2 regions of the Serratia ficaria genome follow, and region 1 is predicted to be linked to the other one. Evidence: predicted binding sites of a transcription regulator. Region 1 holds the regulator's gene; the other holds the start of a gene.
What was found. The regulator LexA, encoded in region 1, represses DNA repair genes until DNA is damaged. The targets are predictions, from matches to a motif close to TNCTGTATGTACATACAGNA.
Positions count from the first base shown of each region.

Region 1 (3,618 bases):
TTCCTTGGTGGCGCCGCGCAGCTCTTTGGCGTAGGTGCCCACTTCCATCACGTGCTCGTAGCCGATGTAGATAGGCACCAGGGTGATGGGACGGGTGCCGCCGCGCAGCATCGCCTGGATGGTCATCGACAGGGTGCCGGTCTTCGGTTCCAGCAGGCGCCCGGTGCGCGAGCGGCCGCCTTCGACGAAGTATTCCACCGAGTAGCCGCGGGTGAACAGTTCGCCGAGGTACTCGCGGAATACCGTGGAGTACAGCTTGTTGCCCTTGAAGGTGCGGCGAATGAAGAACGCGCCCAGGCGGCGGAAGATCGGCCCGGCCGGCCAGAAGTTGAGGTTGATGCCGGCCGCGATGTGCGGCGGCACCAGGCCCTGGTGATACAGCACGTAGGACAGCAGCAGGTAGTCCATGTGGCTGCGGTGGCAGGGCACGTAGACGATTTCGTGGCCGTCCTGCGCCAGCTGGCGCACGCGTTCGGCGTTGGTGACGTTGATGCCCTGATACAGCCGGTTCCAGGTCCAGCTCAGCACGCGGTCGGAGAGGCGCACGGTCTCGTAGGAGAAGTCGGCGGCGATCTCTTCCATCAGCGCGATGGCGTTCTGCTGGGCTTTTTCGTGGGAAATCTTCTTGCTGCGCGCCTCGTCCTCGACCGCTTTTTCGATCGCCTTGGACGCCAGCAGCTTGTTGAACAGATCCTGACGCGCCGGCAGGCTTGGGCCGACCGCGGCCAGGCGCTGGCGCGAGAAGTGCATGCGCGCCACGCGCGCCAGCTTCTGCGCGATGATTTTATCCGTGCCGTGTTCGGAGGCCATGCGGCGCAGCGAGACGGTATTGGAGAAGCGCACGAAGCTGTCGCGGCCGAGCCACAGCACGGCGAAGAATTTCTGCACGCCGTTCAGCAGGCGCAGATGCGGCGTGCCTTGCCCTTCGCGGCCCGGCGAGCGGCCAAACATCACCGAGACCGGCAGCATCTGGATGTCGAGATCCGGATTGTTGCGGTGCAGGTCCAGGTAGTCGTGGAACAGCTTTACCGACTCTTCCTTCGGCGTGTAGTAGCGGAACACGCGCGGGCCGTCGTGAATGAACACGTGGCTCGGCAGCACCGTGCCGTCAATTTCCAGCGGGTTGAGGGGGTCGGGCAGATCCTGCGCCAGGCACTGAGTGCGCAGCGTCAGCAAATCCGCCTTGGAATTATAAGGCAAAACATACAAAATCGGCCGTGAGGGATCCAACCCTAATTCCGTGACCGGATCTGAAGGGATAACCTTACTTCTTACCAACAATTTGAGTGGTAAATTCAATAATTTATAATAAATTTTACGCCAACCTGACATAACAACGTGAAGCCTCTTGTTAGCAATGCGCCGCAAGCATACCAGAAACCGGGTAGCAGATCTGTGGTGTTGGAAAACCGAGAGCCGATAACGCTGGCTGATCTAGACTCTTTTTATTATGACTTACCTCTGAGAAAGGCACCGAAAACATGGCGAACCAAGCAACCGGCCTGACCCGTATTATTAAAGCCGCCGGCTACTCTTATAAAGGACTTTCCGCCGCCTGGCAGCACGAGGCGGCGTTCCGCCAGGAGCTGGTGGCGACCCTGCTGGCCATCATACTGGCGATCTGGCTGGATGTGGGTGCGATAGCGCGCATTTTGTTGATCGGATCGGTGGCGCTGGTGATGATCGTCGAGATCCTGAACAGCGCGATCGAGGCGGTGGTCGACCGCATCGGCAGCGAGCATCATGAGCTCTCCGGCCGGGCGAAGGACATGGGGTCGGCGGCGGTGTCGCTGGCGATCCTGCTGGCGCTGTTCGTCTGGGGCTCGGTGCTGTGGCAACACTTCCTTTGAGCGGGGCGCTAATCCCTGATTTTTATTCATTCTTCGGTTCCCAATCCGCGCTTACCTGTATATACTCACAGCAAGACTGTATAAACAAACAGGGGGCGGAATGAAAGCACTAACTACCAGACAGCAAGAGGTCTATGATCTGATTCGCGATCATATTTCGCAGACGGGCATGCCGCCGACGCGTGCCGAGATCGCTATGCGTCTGGGGTTCCGCTCGCCAAATGCCGCCGAAGAACACCTGAAGGCGCTGGCGCGCAAAGGGGTGATCGAGATCGTCTCCGGCGCGTCACGCGGCATCCGCCTGCTGATGGAAGATGAAGAAGGCCTGCCGCTGATCGGCCGGGTGGCCGCCGGCGAGCCGCTGCTGGCGCAACAGCATATCGAAGGCCACTACAAGGTGGATCCTTCGCTGTTCAAACCGAACGCGGATTTCCTGCTGCGGGTCAACGGCATGTCGATGCGCGACATCGGCATTCTGGACGGCGATCTGCTGGCGGTGCACAAGACTCAGGACGTGCGCAACGGCCAGGTGGTGGTGGCGCGCATTGAGGACGAAGTCACGGTCAAACGCCTGAAAAAACACGGCAACGTGGTTGAACTGCTGCCGGAAAACAGCGAATTCCAACCGATCGTGGTCGATCTGCGTCAGCAGAATTTCACCATCGAAGGCCTGGCGGTCGGCGTGATCCGCAACGGCGACTGGATTTAACCGCCGCGCCCGAACGGTCGTCCCCCGATTTAAATCGCCCCTGCTTTGGGGCGATGTCATTTCTGATTCAATATCGTGCCCAATCGCTTTCAATGCGCAGCCGACACGCCTGCAGCTTGGTAAGATGAAGGGTATCCACGGGAACATTTCACCATGCGCCTGATCTCCGCCTTTTCCGCCTTCACCAGCGACACCGATAAAGCCCTGTGGCGTCTCGCCCTGCCGATGATTTTTTCCAATATTACCGTGCCGCTGCTCGGGCTGGTGGATACCGCGGTGATCGGCCATCTCGATAGCCCGACCTATCTCGGCGGCGTGGCGATCGGCGCCATGGCCACCAGCTTCCTGTTTATGCTGTTGCTGTTCCTGCGCATGAGCACCACCGGCTTGGCCGCACAGGCGCTGGGGGCGCAGAACCCGCAGGCGCTGGCGCGCGCCTTTATGCAGCCGCTGCTGTTGGCGGTGCTGGCCGGGCTGGCCATTGTGCTGTTGCGCCAGCCGCTGATTGATGCGGCGCTGGGGATCGTCGGCGGCGACGCCGAGGTACTGCGGCAGGCGCGGCTGTTTCTTGAGATCCGTTGGCTGAGCGCCCCGGCGGCGCTGGCCAATATGGTGATCCTCGGCTGGCTGCTCGGCGTGCAGTACGTGCGCGCGCCGGTGATCCTGTTGATCGTCGGCAACCTGCTGAACATCGTGCTGGATATCTGGCTGGTGATGGGGCTGGGCTGGAACGTGCAGGGGGCGGCGACGGCGACCGCCATCGCCGAATACGCCACGCTGCTGCTCGGGCTATGGCTGTCGTGGCGCGTGATGCGGCTGCGCGGCATTTCACCGCCGATGCTGCAGCAGGCCTGGCGCGGTAACCTGCGGCGCCTGCTGGCGCTAAACCGCGACATTATGCTGCGCTCGCTGTTGCTGCAGCTGTGCTTCGCCTCTCTGACCATTTTTGGCGCGCGCCTTGGCAGCGAAGTGGTGGCGGTGAATGCGGTGCTGATGAACCTGCTCACCTTTACCGCCTATGCGCTGGACGGTTTCGCTTACGCGGTGGAGGCGCATTCG
Region 1 is NZ_LT906479.1:4,734,252-4,737,869, reverse strand. Features, by position in the region: gene plsB (glycerol-3-phosphate 1-O-acyltransferase PlsB) at 1-1,332, opposite strand, end outside; gene CKW09_RS22150 (diacylglycerol kinase) at 1,482-1,850, shown strand; gene lexA (transcriptional repressor LexA) at 1,951-2,559, shown strand; gene dinF (MATE family efflux transporter DinF) at 2,713-3,618, shown strand, end outside.

Region 2 (3,618 bases), 2.4 Mb from region 1:
CAAAGCCAACCTGTTCGACCCCGATGCCGAACACGACGCAGACCTGCCGTGGATGGATGTCGCCATGGCCAACAGCGCGCTGGTGACGCTGCTCAACCAGACCAAGGCCTCTTTGCTGACGCGCTTGAAAGGCGATCGCGGCCAGCGCGGCACCCGCCGTACGCTGCATTATTATTTTGTCGCGCAGGATATCCACGAGCGGGCCAGCTCTTCTCACGTTCAGTATCAGGCGCTGAGCCGGCAGTTCCGCCACAGCGATATTCTGTTTCGCTTCCAGCGCCTGCTGAGCATGCAGGCGCGTGCCTGCCGGCAACTGGCGCAGTCGATCCTGCTGAGGCAAAAATATCAGCACAATCCGCGATTTGAGCCGGTGTTTAACCGCATCGAAGAAGCGCTGGCGCGCAGCGCCGCCACGCGGGAAAATGCCGAACTGACCAAAGCGCTCGCGCACCTGCTGAAAAATTTACGCGCCATCGACGCCCAACTGGCCAATATCGAATCCGAACAGGCGCTCGCCAATGGGCAAACGGAAGAGAATAGCCTGGCAGACGATCGCCTGACCGGCTGGAGCGACATCAGGCTGCGCATCAGCCGCCACCTGACGCCGCAGTCCGCCCTGTTCCGCCACGCAATCCGCATGTCGGTGGTGCTGTGCGTCGGTTACGCGTTTATTCAGCTTACCGGCATGCAGCACGGTTACTGGATCCTGCTCACCAGCCTGTTTGTGTGCCAACCCAATTACAATGCGACTCGGCGCCGGCTGGCGCTGCGCATCATTGGCACGCTGGCCGGCATATTGATCGGCCTGCCGATCCTTTACTTCGTTCCGTCGCTCGAAGGCCAGATGGTGCTGATCGTCATCACCGGCGTGCTGTTCTTCGCATTCCGCACCGTGCAATACGCCCACGCCACCATGTTTATTACCCTGCTGGTGTTGCTGTGCTTTAACCTGCTGGGCGAGGGTTTTGAAGTGGCGGCGCCGCGCGTTTACGACACCTTGCTGGGCTGCGCCATCGCCTGGGCGGCGGTCAGTTTCATCTGGCCGGACTGGAAGTTCCGCCAATTGCCGGCGGTGGTGGACAAGACGCTGAACGCCAACTGCCGCTACCTGGACGCCATTCTGGTGCAGTACCATCAGGGCAAAGATAACGGCCTGCCCTATCGCATCGCGCGACGGGATGCGCACAACAGCGATGCCGAACTGGCGTCGGTCATCTCCAACATGTCCGCCGATCCCAAGACCGATCGGGCGCTGCAGGAGGCGGCTTTCCGGCTGCTGTGCCTGAATCATACCCTGCTGAGCTACATCTCCGCGCTCGGCGCGCACCGTGAACGCCTGAGCAACCCCGCGACGCTGGATTTACTGAATGATGCCGTGTGCTACGTTGACGGCGCCCTGCATCAGGAAGAGCAGGACGGCTCGCGCATTGCGCAGGCATTGGAAAACCTCGCTGAGCGCATCCGGCACACCGTCCCGGAGCCGGAAAGCAAAGATCAATTGGTCTTGCAACAGATTGGGCTGGTGCTTGAACTGCTGCCGGAGCTGACTGCGCTGCACGCGCGTATCAATAAGGCCAATTAATCATTCAGGGCCGCCCGTTGGCGCTGAATGACCGGCTCATGGCCATGGCTGCGCATCGCCATCGTATGCTCGAACCACTGGATCAGCTCGCCGCGCAGTTCGGCGGGCAAAGCGGCATGGTGATAGCCGGCGATCGCGCCCGCCAACGACAGCAGCATCCGCACCCCAAGAGGGTTTTGCTGTTGCAACAGCCGCAGGTAGCTGCGCCTGGCGCCGTACAGCCGCAGGTCGTAGACGTTGCGAATGCCGGCCCGCCACAGCAGCCGCTCCATATTGATATCGATATTGGGCAACGTCCTCAGCCGCCCGTGGCTGCCGGTTTTGCTCTGCTGTTCCCTGCGCGCCTCCCTGACCGCCTGCCACGCCAGACCAATCAGCTCGTTGCGTTCGCGCCAGAGCGCCTCATCGACCCAATAATAACGCATGGTGATCGGCACGCCGCGCTTGGAGTAAATCATATTGACCATGCCGCGGGCGCGAAACGTCGGCTCCAGACCATGAGTCGCCCGCAGATACAGTTCGCCTTCCGCTATCACCGCGAACATGACGCCCTCGGCCAGCAGCCCATAACCGCCGAACTGCGAGCGGATGGTGATGCAGCCCAATACCGAGAAGCAGGCTTTCGCCTGTGCAATCCTTGCCGTCGATATCCCTTTCATGACGAGACTCCCTTGTAGGTTATATGCGTAATATTTCTCACATCAATGAAATAAAGGTAACGTGAACAACTAATTAGAAAAATACGCACTAACGGTAGCCATGCCAATCACAAAAAACGGCAGTATAAAAAATAATCGCGGTTATGCGAGGCGCTACTAAAATTTGGGTTGATCTTATCTCCCACCGGGTATACTGTATATACATACAGTGACACTACGGGCGGGATACTTTATGCGTACTCAATCACTTTACCAACCCCATTTCAGCCGCAACGCTATCGCGGCGCCCCATGCTGCCAAGACCACCGACGCCGGCAACGAAAATGGCCTTATCAGTGAACTTGTTTACAATGAGCATCAGCCCGCGGTCGCACAGTTGTTACTGCCGCTGCTGCAACAGCTTGGCAAACAGTCGCGCTGGCTGCTGTGGCTTACGCCGCAGCAAAAACTCAGCAAACTGTGGCTGCAGCAATCCGGCCTGCCGGTCGAGAAAATGGTGCAGCTGAGCCAAATCAGCCCGCTGGCGACGGTGGAGGCGATGGAAAAAGCGCTGCTGACGGGGAATTACAGCGTGGTTCTCGGCTGGTTGCCCGAGCTTACAGAGGAAGATCGTCTAAAATTAAGGCGTGCGGCAGAATTGGGTAATGCATACGGCTTCATCATGCGTCCGCAACGTGACATTAACCCGACTCACGGACACTGTTCCACCCTAAAAATTCACTCTTCTTTGTATCATTAAGTAAATTTAGGAATTTTCCCATCATTTTTATCCCCCGCGAAGGGAACCTTTGCCGGATCATGCAGAAAGCGAGTCCGGCTGCGGTTCCGCGAGAGAAAACGCTCAGAAATTCGCCCTGTTTTTTGCCGATTAGTGTTAGCAAATATGTACGATTCCGCGTTTTTTTTTAGAGCTTTATCACATCACACTTGTAACTTTCGCGCCACGTTGTAGACTTTACATCGCCAAGGTTGCTCTATAACGCCAGGAAAACTGGCCGAGTAACAAACGAGGGCTCAAACCTTGGCGAAGGAATTTAACCAAGGGCTTAAAACAGCTTTAAAGCTCATTGCCTATTTGGATGATAACGAGGCGCAAAATGAAAAAGACAGCTATCGCATTAGCAGTGGCACTGGCTGGTTTCGCTACCGTAGCGCAAGCCGCCCCAAAAGATAACACCTGGTACACCGGTGCTAAACTGGGCTGGTCCCAGTACCATGACACTGGTTTCTACGGCAACGGTTACCAGAATGGTATCGGCAATGGTCCGACCCATAAAGATCAACTGGGTGCTGGCGCGTTCCTGGGTTACCAGGCGAACCAATACCTGGGCTTCGAGCTGGGCTATGACTGGCTTGGCCGTATGCCTTACAAAGGCA
Region 2 is NZ_LT906479.1:1,903,422-1,907,039, reverse strand. Features, by position in the region: gene yccS (YccS family putative transporter) at 1-1,582, shown strand, start outside; gene CKW09_RS08985 (TfoX/Sxy family DNA transformation protein) at 1,579-2,241, opposite strand; gene sulA (SOS-induced cell division inhibitor SulA) at 2,474-2,980, shown strand; gene ompA (porin OmpA) at 3,339-3,618, shown strand, end outside.
Region 2: sulA (SOS-induced cell division inhibitor SulA) is a predicted target of LexA. The motif match lies at 2,433-2,452, and genes of this name have one in related genera.